DNA from 3 places in the Spartinivicinus ruber genome. Region 2 is predicted to be linked to each of the others. Evidence: predicted binding sites of a transcription regulator. Region 2 holds the regulator's gene; each other region holds the start of a gene.
The links. Region 2 encodes FliA, which starts transcription of late flagellar genes. Its sites were predicted from a motif close to CTAAAGTTNNNNNNNNNNCNGCCGATA; they were not measured.
Positions count from the first base shown of each region.

Region 1 (4,290 bases), 1.2 Mb from region 2:
TCAACTGCTGTTATTGCATCGTTAGCCCCTGTACTGGTGGTTAAATCAATATCTTTGACTAACTGCCCAGATAGTACATTGCCAAAGTTACCGACTCTAAAACCAGAGCTGCCAATATTGCCAGTATTCGTAGTTAACGCAATTTTTCCTGCTGACAATAATAATATGGGAGCTGCTTGCGCACTATTAAAAAATACTGTTGCTGCGCCAAACCCTGCTTCAGCAATATTGGCAGATTCATTTTCCAAAATAATATTTCGACCATCTTTTGCAACAAGTCGAAACGAAGTATCAAAGGTTTCAGCCTTTACCCCTGTAGCACCTTCATTATTATTAACAGCCGTAATAACGTTGTTAACAATAGTGCTGGCACTATCTCCGGCATTAAACGAGATATTAATTGTTACCCCATTAATTTCAATGGACTCGTTTCGAGTATTACCCGTGGTAATCCCACCACCATATACAATGGTGGAAAGTGCCTGGGCTGTTACGCCGGTTTGACTACTTACTGTATTAATCGCTGCCGCTTTCGCAATAGCACTCCCTGCATTGGTACTAGAGGATGCCGTATCAGCACTGGCTAAAGATTGCCCCACAGCAATGCCATTAATCACTAAATCCCCAACATTTAAAGTACTATTTACCAAACGTTGACTGATTGCACCACTGTTGCCACCACTAAAAGTGCCTACATTCAGGCCAAAAATATTATTGCCAATTTCTGAGCGGCCAAAATCAATGGTGAATTCTGTACCATTAGTTGAAATCAAACTATAAGTACCGACATACGTCGTTGCCGCCCCTGCTTGCCCTACCCCCACTGCCGCCGATAAACCTGAACCATTATCATCATACTCAATATTCCGGCCATCACTGGCGTTCAAAGTTATACCGGTGGTGGTGTTACCAGTATCAATAGCAGTAACTCCAGTTTGACCACTAACATTATTAATCGCAGTGACGACACCAGCACGATTCACATCAGCAGTTAATGCATTATTGGTAGACACTGTAATGGACACGCCATTAATGTTGATAGCACCATTAACTGTGGCATTGGTTGCGACTCCACCGGTATAGCCGACAGTATTCGCATTGACCGTGGCAGTGACGTTGGTTTGGCTGGATACTTTATTAATTGCAGCAGCTTTTGCAATTGCACTGGCATCTTTAGACACACTGGACAGGTTATCATCCACGGCGCTAGAGGCCCCCACTGAAAATCCATTAATCAATAAATCGCCGGCTAAAGAAGCGGAAACTATACCCGGTCTCGTAGAAGAAATGCCATCGGTTAACGCACTGCCAAGGCTATCAGTTGTGGTTTTTACAATATTTAACGGTATGGTTTCACCAATATCCGGGCCTGTTTGAAATAACGTGGTGGTAAATGAGCCATCCAATAATTTTTTACCATTGAAATCAGTATTAACAGCAACACTCTGAATTTCAGCAATTAATTGTTTAGCTTCTTCATTTAATGCACCTCGATCCAATTCAGTGTTACTCGTGTTTGCCGACTGTAATGCCAGCTCGCGAATGCGTTGAAGGTTTTCAGTAATTGAGCCAAGTGCACCTTCGGCAGTTTGAGAAAGGGAAATGCCATTGTTGGCATTTTGAATTGCAACGGATGTACTGCGAATTTTGCTATCAAAACGAATGGCGATGGCAAAGCCCGCCGCATCATCCTTGGCACCATTAACCCGTAACCCGGAAGATAACCGTTCCAAAGCGGTACTTTGTAAACGGTCAGCACGATCCAAATTGCGCTGTGCAATCAACGACGCAATATTGGTGTTTATAACCTGCACCATAAGTCACCCCTGATCATCCTGCCCTGCTGATCGAGAGGCTTTACCCAATACTCTTCGCGAATCGCTCTTAGGCTTTGTTATCTTCGCTGACCACCATGGACGGTGGGAATGCAGTTTAAGCAGGAGCATTTAACTGCCTTCACCCCAGTCACTTAGTTTATCTAAGCTCCTGAGGCTTCATCACTCGATGACCTCGCCTATAGAGCCCTTCGCTGTGAGTATATTATTGGGTAATTTGTGGCACACCTATATCGCCTATTAATAATGTTTACTCATTGTGAAAGAATTTTAGGGTAGGCCGTCAAACGGCGAGGCCCCAGGAGCTTATTGTAATAAGTGACTGGGGGAGAGTCGTGATGACAACACCCCCTAGAAGGCTTTCACAGTGAGTAAACAAACAAATGCGCCACCAGCCTTACTATTAAGGTTAGTGGAGCGCAATAAATCAGTAACTTAATCGTGACAGATTAAGTCACTTTTTTAATATTAAGTTTTTATTATTAGCTCGTTATTATTCTTTCTGCTTATTTCACCTGAAAGTCAGTTTATTTACAGCCTTTTAACGTCTTAGAGATTAGAAAAATTAATGTTTTTTTACATTTTTTCGCTATTAAAAACACTTTTTTTAGCGGCAATTTCCTGCCACCAAATAGCATTTTATTAACTACTTTTTTCAGTCTAGAATTAAACTATACCCTTGTTTTATAAGACTTATTCCGCCCAATAAGTGTACTAAATAGTCCTTTGGCATAGTCCTTGTTAAACCATTATTGAGTCAATTATTGTCCACGACGACCAGAGATTAAACCAAAGACAGTTGTTCGTTAACCCTTCCACTGGTTAACGCAACAGTCCGTTAAGGTTGAAAGATATACCCCAACTGTTGGTTTTTAGCAGGTAGCGAAAAGCTTTTCACGAAGGGTATAGACAAGGAGAGCAGTGATGCCACAAGTTATTAACACCAATATTGCTTCGCTGAATGCCCAGCGCAACTTAAATTCTTCACAATCGGCCAATGCCACTGCATTACAACGATTGTCTTCAGGTTTACGCATTAACAGTGCCAAAGATGATGCAGCAGGTCTTTCTATATCCACTCGATTTGATACCCAAGTCCGCGGTTTAAACGTAGCTATACGTAATGCCAATGACGGTGTTTCCCTTGCACAAGTAGCTGAGAGTGCATTAAGTGCGATGAAAGATAATCTATTAAGGATTCGCGATCTGGCTTTACAAGCAGCTAATGCCACTAACAGCCCAGAAGATCGTGAAGCACTCAATGCAGAAGTAGTACAACTGAAAAAAGAAATTCAACGGGTTTCAGAGCAAACTAACTACAACGGTACACAACTGTTAGATGGTACTTTTACTGAAGTTACCTTTCAGATTGGTGCCAATGAAGGTGAAAATATCGCTTTCAATATTGAAGGAGCACGAGTAGATGCTTTAGGCGCATCCCCAGAAGTAGGAGTTAGTGCTAGAGGAACGAACTTTGGAATTGCTCAAGGGGATTTATTAATTAATGGTGTACCAATTCCCAGCTCTAAATCTACTGCTGACACAGCCTCTCTCACAAACAAAAGTGCCAGCGCTATCTCCAAAGTTGCAACCATTAATTCAAAGTCTGATGAAACTGGCGTTACCGCTAAAGTGCTCACAAACTCCGTTGAAGGTACAAATCAAGTCAATGCCACTACAGCTGGTAATGTATTTCTTAATGGCGTCACTATTGCTTTAGCCACGAATACAAACCTAACAACCGATGCCAACCGGGAAGCTGTCGTATCTGCAATTAATGCATTCTCTAAACAAACAGGTGTTGTGGCCATTAATACTGGCCAGGATGCCTCAGGTATTGTGTTAGAGGCAGAAGACGGGAGAAATATCACTTTAGTTTACGCCAACGGTGGCCCAACGCCTGCTGCAACAGGATTACCAACGGGTACCACTGCTGCTGGTGCTATTCCAACTCCAGCAGAAGAGTTGGCAGGCACCGTGTCAGGCGGATTTACCTTAATCTCTCAAGATGGCTCTGCAATAGAAATAGAGCAAGGCACTAGTGGCCAACTAAATCTTAATGTGGGGTTAGCAGAAGGAACCTACCCTGGTACAGGGGCATTCCTTTCCTCTTTAGCTGCTATTGATGGCGATACAGGTACTGCAGGAAAACAAGCTGCACCAACCCTCAACGACGGTGACATTGTCATCAATGATGTGCCTGTACCAGCTGGTAACCCACTGGACGATACTGCTTCCAGTCAGGATAAAGGCAGTAGCGCTATCACTAAAGCAGCTGCTATCAACAAAGTCAGTGAACGAACAGGGGTTACTGCTACTCCCAATCCAAATCTTGTTAACGGAAGTACGATGACGGCTGCAGCAACCAGTGGAATCCTAACCATTAATGGAGTACAAACAGCCACAATAAACACAACAACTGACTCTGAAGCTAGCCGATTTGCCGTAGTTAATG
Region 1 is NZ_CP048878.1:3,604,993-3,609,282, forward strand. It holds gene G4Y78_RS16495 (flagellin N-terminal helical domain-containing protein) at 1-1,817, opposite strand, end outside; gene G4Y78_RS16500 (flagellin N-terminal helical domain-containing protein) at 2,760-4,290, shown strand, end outside.
Region 1: G4Y78_RS16495 (flagellin N-terminal helical domain-containing protein) is a predicted target of FliA. The motif match lies at 2,083-2,109, and genes of this name have one in related genera.

Region 2 (4,290 bases):
GCAACATGACAGCAATCAACAAGATTATTCAACTGAAGAAAACCAGCCCCTCCTTTAACAGTATGAAACCCACGGAAAATGGCATTTAGTAAGTCCATATCATCAGGTCGATTTTCCAGATCGACCAGCTGTTCTGACAGCAGTTCTAAGATTTCTCCAGCTTCAACCAAAAAGTCCTGTAGGATGTCTTCATCAGCCTCAAAACTCATGAGACAGCTCCCCTAAAACCCCAAACTAGAAAGCAAGTCATCAACATCATCTTGGCCTGATACAACATCGACCCGTTCCTCTGCTTTTATTTGTGGGCCTTCGGCAGCAATAGAATCTTCTTTGATTGCGGATATTTCATGCTCAGTACCCGTCAGTTTATCTACCTGACCAGCCATTCTAACTAAATCAACCAAACTGTCTTCTACTTGTTGAACAAGCTCAACGACTTTTTTAATAACTTGTCCAGTTAAATCCTGATAGTTTTGTGCAACTAAAATTTCGGTTAAATTACTATGGACTTCATTAACTTGTTTTTCACTGCGATCTAAAAATTCATCCATTTGTTTATAGAGTTTTCTAAATTCATCAGGATTCATTTGCCGCTTGCGAATTTTAGTCCATTCATCCCTTAAACTGTGAGCATCTGATTTTAATTCATCAACAATCGGCATACAGTTATCAACCAAATCCATGGTGGTATTTGCCGCTGTCTCGGTCATTTTTGTTACGTATTCTAAACGGTCAGAAGCATCAACCATGTCAGACATCGCTTCTTTATCATCACCTGCTAATCCTGCCTCCACATGAAAATTTCGGATGGATTCATGTAGTGCTCTCGTCAGCCGACCTACTTCCTGATACAGGCTTTTATCTCTAACTTCATTAATTTCATGGATGATTTCGATGGCATCTTTTAAATTGCCTTTTTCCAAATGCTCCACCATTTTTTGAGCCTGTTCTTTCAGGCTCACTTCAAACTCAGTGGGCGCATGGTCTTTTAATTTATCGAGCAGCGACATATATACCTCTTAACCACCTGCTTCAACACGCTCAAAAATCTTTTCGATTTTCTCCTTTAACACTGCAGCAGTAAAAGGTTTTACTACATAGCCATTCACACCTGCCTGAGCTGCTTCAATAATTTGATCCCGCTTGGCCTCGGCAGTTACCATTAAAACAGGCAGTGAATTTAATTTTGGGTCTGCTCTAACTGCTTTAAGTAAATCAATGCCAGTCATACCTGGCATATTCCAGTCAGTCACCAGAAAATCAAAACCACCACTTTGCAACATCGGTAGAGCGGTTTGCCCATCATCTGCTTCTGACGTATTTGTAAAACCCAAGTCACGAAGCAGATTTTTTATGATCCGCCTCATCGTAGAAAAATCATCTACGATTAGAATTTTCATATTTTTGTCCAAAGCGACCTCCATCAAGCCACATTGATGTTTGTGCTGAACATCTAACTTACTAGTCTAGTAGGTCATTAAGAGGGTGCCAGTCTATTCAACTGCCCAGTCATTCAGGCGAGCTCGAAGTCGAGCGGCTGCTTGACTGTGAAGCTGACTGACGCGAGACTCACTCACCCCCAATACCATGCCAATTTCCTTGAGGTTAAGCTCTTCGTCATAATAAAGAGAAAGCAATAATTGCTCTCGTTCCGGTAGCGTGGCAATGGCATTAGCCAGTGCTTTTTTAAACTGCTCAGTTTGATGCTTGGTTGGCGGCGACGATTGTTGTTGATCCGCTACCCAAGTATGTCTTCCATCTTGGCTACTCAGTAACTCTTCAAAACTAAATAGCCGACTTGAAGCTGTATCACTTAACAGCTGATGGTATTCAGTTAAGCCTAATCCTAATTCTTCTGCAATTTCAGAATCTTTTGCGTCTCGTCCCAACCTTGCTTCTAAAGCACTGATCGCTTCAGTAATCCGTCGACTATTACGATGAACAGAACGTGGTACCCAATCTCCTTTGCGAATTTCATCCAACATCGCACCACGAACTCGAATTCCAGCATAGGTTTCAAAGGTCGCACCTTTGCTCCCATCGTATTTTTTGGCAGCTTCTAACAGGCCGATCATGCCCGCTTGTAATAAATCATCCAACTGCACCTGCGAAGGTAATCGTGCTGCCAAATGATGGGCAATTCGCTTCACTAAACCAGTATACTGCTCAATTAATTGCTGGTTAAATTGTTGTCCTGACTTTGAATACAAACCTGCTTCATTCGACGCCATATAATTGCCTACTATCGACCAGCCTCACCAGCCACCAGGTTTTCAATAAAAAATTCTAAATGCCCACGAGGAGATGACGGAAGGGGAAAGGCGTCCACTTTTTGTGCCAGTGCTCTAATTGCCACGGCCGCTTTAGAGCGAGGATAAGCATCGATAACCGCGCGTTGGCGCAAGACCGCTTTCCGTACAGCCTCATCCCACGGTATAGCACCCAAATATTGCAGCGCCACTTCTAAAAATCGGTCGGTTACATTGACCAGTTTATTAAATATATTATGGCCCTCCTGCTGGGATCTCACCATATTGGCCACGATTCGAAACCGCAATAAGCCATAATCACGGTGCAATAGCTTAATCATGGCATAAGCATCAGTTATGGAAGTGGGTTCATCGGTAACGACAATAATGAGTTCTTGCGCAGCCCGCACAAAGCTAATAACCGTGTCAGAAATACCCGCAGCGGTATCAATAATTAGCATGTCCAACTGATGGCTAAGCTCACTGAACGCAGAAATCATCCCTGCATGTTCTTGCGAACTCAATTCAGTCATTTTTTGGGTACCAGAAGAAGCAGGAATAATACGTACGCCACCAGGGCCAGGGAGAATAATATCTTTTAAATCACAGCGGCCTTCCAATACATCAGCCATATTTCGAGTAGGCGATAATCCCAGTAAAATGTCCACATTTGCCAGCCCTAAATCGGCATCCAATAACATCACCCGACGCCCTAGTTCAGCCAACGCAATACTTAAATTTACCGCTACATTTGTTTTACCTACGCCCCCTTTTGCTCCTGTCACCGCTACGACTTGTACTGGATGTCTGATCATATGAAGATTAATCCTGGTTTATCTCCTTAATGAATGGCTTTGAGATTAGTTCAACAACAGCCGATTCACCTTGGCTGTACTCTACAACTGTCGAATACAGTTAAATAAGGAATAGCTTAACAAAGGTTAACGGTGAACTACCCCTCTCAGCTCCGTAATTATTATTGTCATATCCTTTACTTTAGAGGACCCCACTAAATACAAATGGACACTAACCCACATTTGCTTGCACAGGGCTTGTTGCTGCCATTGGGTTAGCCTGCATATAAGCAGACATTAATTCACTGTCTGCTAATTCAGCATGTTGGCTGAGTGCCACCGCGCGACTGATCACTTGGTGAGCCCGAGCTTGATGAATATCATCCGGAATTCGTTGTCCATCAGTGATATAAGAAACCGCAAGATGTTTATCCATTAGTAGCTCAACCGTCTCACCCAGGCTGGAAGCTTCATCCAACTTCGTTAATACACCACCTACCAACCGAGTCTGGCTATAAGTGTTATAAGCCACTTGTAGCACTTGTTGCTGACTAGTTGTCGATAACACAAGCAACCCTCTCACCATTGGGCGTACCTGATTTAATATAGATAATTGTAGCTGCAATTTAGGGTCTTGGTGGTTTAGCCCAGCCGTATCAATGAGGACCAAGGATTTTTTCTGGAAACTATCTAACGCCATTTGTAACTGGTGTCCATTCCCAACTATTTTAACTGGCACATTTAATATTTTACCTAAGGTTTTTATTTGGTCTGTCGCCCCAATTCGGTAGGTATCCATCGTTACTAATGCCAGCTGACTAGTACCATGGTTTAAGGCATAACGAGTAGCCAGCTTGCCAATGGTGGTGGTTTTTCCTGCACCTGTTGGCCCGACACAAGCAAATATTCCCCCTTGATCAACGATATCTTTGGAAGTCACTGGCAGTTTTTTTACAATACTGGCTAATAAATGACGCCAAGCATCCACACCTTGTTGCTCAGCGGGTAAATTCGCTAATAGTTGCTGACAATAGGGTCCGCTAAAGCCAATGGCCTGCAGCTTTTTCCATAACTGTGCTTTGGCAGGGCTTTGCTTACAATATTTTAACCAACCCAACTGGCCAAGCTGCTGCTCTAATAAAGCCCGCATCCCACTGACCTCATTTTGTAGTGCACTAAACTGATGATCACTGAAGTTAGGCTGTAATACAGTTGCCGTTGACTGTTTTGAGGCCGCATGATTGGCT
Region 2 is NZ_CP048878.1:2,444,032-2,448,321, reverse strand. It holds gene G4Y78_RS11495 (chemotaxis protein CheA) at 1-209, opposite strand, end outside; gene G4Y78_RS11490 (protein phosphatase CheZ) at 222-1,010, opposite strand; gene cheY (chemotaxis response regulator CheY) at 1,020-1,400, opposite strand; gene G4Y78_RS11480 (RNA polymerase sigma factor FliA) at 1,494-2,231, opposite strand; gene G4Y78_RS11475 (MinD/ParA family protein) at 2,243-3,064, opposite strand; gene flhF (flagellar biosynthesis protein FlhF) at 3,276-4,290, opposite strand, start outside.

Region 3 (4,290 bases), 250 kb from region 2:
CATAAACACAATCTTATATGACAATTGTTGTCTTTGTTGAGGAATGCGCTGATAAATTAAATTTTATAGCTATAATCAGCGGTTGTAATAAAAACTATTTTCCAAAAAAATAGCTCCCTCAAAAAAGCCATTAACGAATAGCAACGAAAACTAAAAAATAACTGCATACCCAATAATAAGGGAGCAATGTGCAACTGTTACCGTTACTTTATGAAATGAAACCAGCAAACAAACTAGTATTAGAGGAGAGACTAACAATGGGGGAAGTACTGTGGCACCACAGTGCGCAGTTTTCAATCAAACAAGAACAGTTTCAACCACTGCTAGAAGCCCTTTGCTACCACCCTCAAGATATATCACCTGATAATATCTATGCGTTTGTTATGACTGAATTCAGTAGCTTTAATTTCTCTGTTGCCTTTAATCAGGCAGGTGACTTAAATAGCATAGAGTTGATCAGTACTCCTGAAGGTGATATAGATGATTTACTGGTTCCTATTGCACCTTATGTAGAACCATCCAGCTTCATTGAATGTGCTTTTCACCCCACAAACCATTACTTACCTAGTAACGAAATTGCTGTTGTTCGTTGGTTATTTGACCGTCAGGAAGTCAACTCATCGTTATATGCCGTACAACGTGACCACTACAGCCAACAAGAAGTTAGTCGACGCCTGCTGTCCAATTTGCATGTTGCAGCCTAGCCTGGTTGAGTATTCCATTTAGGTTAAGAGTTATTAGGCTTAGGTTGCTCACTTGTTTCTTCAGGTAGCCCTTTATTTTCTGCTTGAGTTTTTATTGGCTCTTTATCAAGCCGGATGGTCACCCGACGGTTTCGGGCCCGATTCTCTGCGGTATTGTTTTTTGCCACAGGGTAACGCTCTCCATGAAATCGCATGACAATCATTTCAGCAGGAACACCTTTCTTTTCAAGATAATCACGTATCGACTCAGCACGCTGTTTCGATAACTCTCGGTTTGATAAGCGTCGCCCCAAGGCATCAGTATGACCATCAATATACATAGCTTTTACTGAAGAATCGGCTTTGATATAGATGGCAATATTATCCAGCAGTTGCTCGCTATTATTCGGTACGTTGATTTTATTGGTATCAAAAAACACAACTGAACGCTGTATCTGATCAAAATTAACAGGCAACAAACTAGAAAGACAGTTGATGTATTTTGGATAAACTTGTTGAAAATTAACAGCAGAGATTTCCACCGTAATTTTTTCGGCTAAATTGCCACCATACCAAGACATATTGGCAAACGAAGGGTACATACCTTGCGCCAACTGACCAATCATCCAACTGGGTAAATCACCAGCTAGTACAACAGGCTCTTTAGAGCCTAAAACAGGTACTTTACCTTTAGCTTTTGAGCGTTGATCAAACCGCCAGGCAGGAGCTATTACCCCAAGATCTGCATCTCCCTGCTGCATTGGCCTGTTCCAACTCACCAGTTTAAAGCCTACCCGCTCACCGGCCCGATGACGAAATACCGCTTTACCATACCGGGGAATATCTTGAATTAAAGTACACTCAAAAATCGACTCTTCTAGTTGCCACTGGGTATTATCCAAAGGAGCCCTAAAGGTAGCTGCGATTGTTTGATCACTACTCCAGCTCCCTACAACTGCTAACCACCAAGCCATAAAGCAAAGGCTTCGCCATTGTTTCCCCAATAACATAGTAGCCCCTTTGATAACACAGTTTTGCTTACACTAATGATTCAGCCTATTAAAGGTGCATCACTTAGCTTATCGGCCAGTGACTAACAATCTTGAAACTCATGCTTCACCCAAATACCCTGTCATGTCATATCGGGCCTATATTTACTTTCTACACATCTATTTACTTTCTACACATCGTAAATAAATGACACCCTTAAGATAACCGGTAGCCAGGTGATGCCCCTTTGGGTAAGATGCCTCCCTGTTCGCAGACCAACAACCTGGAAAGCCCAGATGACAACCACGTTAACCATTACCCAGCCTGATGATTGGCATATTCACTTACGAGATAATGCTGCTTTACCAACCACTGTGAGCGATGTTAGCCGCTATTTTGGGCGCGCCATTGTGATGCCTAACTTGGTCCCTCCCATAACCACTACTGATCAAGCCCTTGCTTATCGGCAGCGGATTGTAAGAGCAATGCCCGCTGATCGAACCTGGCAACCATTAATGACCCTATACCTCACTGATAATACATCTCCTGATACTATTCATGAGGCAAAGCAGTCGGGGCATATTTATGCCGCTAAATTGTATCCGGCAGGTGCAACAACAAACTCCGACTCAGGTGTTACTGACATAAAAAAAATCTATCCAGTGTTAGAAGCGATGGCTGCAACGGGCATGCCGCTGCTGGTACATGGTGAAGTCACTGATAATGCAATTGACGTATTTGACCGTGAAAAAGTGTTTATCGACCGCTATCTTAGCGAAATTGTCGCAAAATTTCCGACCCTTAAGGTAGTGCTTGAACATATAACCACAGCAGATGCCGTCAAATTCGTGGAGGAAGTATCTGACCAGGTTGCCGCCACTATAACTGCACACCATTTGTTGTATAACCGTAACCACATGTTAGTGGGTGGTATTAAGCCACATTATTATTGTTTACCTATTCTTAAGCGACAAACCCACCAACAAGCATTACAAGCCGCAGCAACCAGTGGTAACCCTAAGTTTTTCTTGGGTACTGATTCTGCCCCCCATGCCCAAAAAGCCAAAGAAAACAGTTGTGGCTGTGCTGGTTGTTATACGGCCTATGCGGCCATTGAGCTTTATGCAGAGGCCTTTGAGCAGCTCAACGCCTTAGATAAATTGGAACCCTTTGCCAGCTGGTATGGTCCAGACTTTTATGGTCTACCTCGCAACCAACGTACGATTACGTTGGAAAAAAACCCTTGGCAAGTGCCAGCACAGCTCACATTGGGTGATCAACCATTGATTCCACTACGAGCAGATGAAACGATTCAATGGCGTGTTATTGCCAAAAAATAGCTATTACTTTTAGCATTATTTATTAAACACTTAAGGCTGTATAGTGACAGAAATAACTGAACCACACCCCTTAATTAGTAACCGATTCAGGGGGTTTTTACCGGTAATTATTGATGTGGAAACCGGAGGATTTAATGCTAAAACCGATGCTTTATTGGAGGTTGCGGCAGTACTAATCAAAATGAATAAAGATGGCAACTTGCAGCCAGGTAAAGAAATAGCTTTTCAGGTAACACCTTTTCCTGGAGCCAATATTGAGTTATCTGCTTTAGAGTTCACTGGTATTGACCCTTTTGCACCCGAACGTAAGGCTGTTGCGGAAGCAGAAAGCTTAAAAGAAATATTTAAGGCTATTCGCAAAGAGCTCAAACAACAGCAGTGTACCCGTGCAGTCTTGGTAGGCCATAATGCAACATTTGACTTAAGCTTTATTAATGAAGCCACTACCCGCAATAACCTTAAGCGTAACCCCTTTCATCCATTTTCCTGCTTTGATACCGCAACTCTAGCCGGGCTTGCTTTTGGTCATACAGTACTGGCTAAAGCTTGCCAATTAGCAGGCATTGAGTTCAGCAACCAGTCTGCTCATTCAGCAGCCTATGATGCCAGAAAAACGGCCGAACTATTTTGCTGTATTGTTAACCAGTGGAAACAACTGGGGGGTTGGCCTTTGTCTGCCAACAACTTTACGAATGACGAAGTCTGATTGTTTGCATAAAAAAACCTGCCGATTGGCAGGTTTTTTTATGCAATAAACTGAGTAAGCTATTACAGTTCTTCAGCACTTTCGCTAAGGTACTTAGCTACGCCTTCTGGAGAAGCTTGCATACCTTTGTCACCTTTTTTCCAACCAGCAGGGCACACTTCACCATGTGATTCGTGGAACTGCAACGCATCAACCAAACGGATCAACTCATCCATGTTACGGCCAAGCGGCAGATCATTGATGATTTGTGAGCGGACCACACCTTCTTTGTCAATCAAGAACGCTCCACGGAATGCAACACCACCTTCAGACTCAACGTCATAAGCCTGAGCAATTTCGTGCTTCATATCAGCAGCTAAGGTATATTTCACTTGACCAATACCACCATTATCCACTGATGTATTACGCCATGCATTATGGGTAAAATGAGAGTCGATAGAAACACCTATTACTTCCACCTCTCTCTCATTGAACGCATCCATCCGGTGATCTAAAGCAATCAGCTCAGAAGGACAAACGAAAGTAAAGTCAAGTGGATAGAAAAAGATTAAGCCATATTTACCTTTAATTG
Region 3 is NZ_CP048878.1:2,190,620-2,194,909, reverse strand. It holds gene G4Y78_RS10320 (hypothetical protein) at 189-704, shown strand; gene G4Y78_RS10315 (flagellar protein MotY) at 728-1,657, opposite strand; gene pyrC (dihydroorotase) at 1,970-3,013, shown strand; gene rnt (ribonuclease T) at 3,066-3,719, shown strand; gene G4Y78_RS10300 (peroxiredoxin) at 3,782-4,290, opposite strand, start outside.
Region 3: G4Y78_RS10315 (flagellar protein MotY) is a predicted target of FliA. The motif match lies at 1,764-1,790, and genes of this name have one in related genera.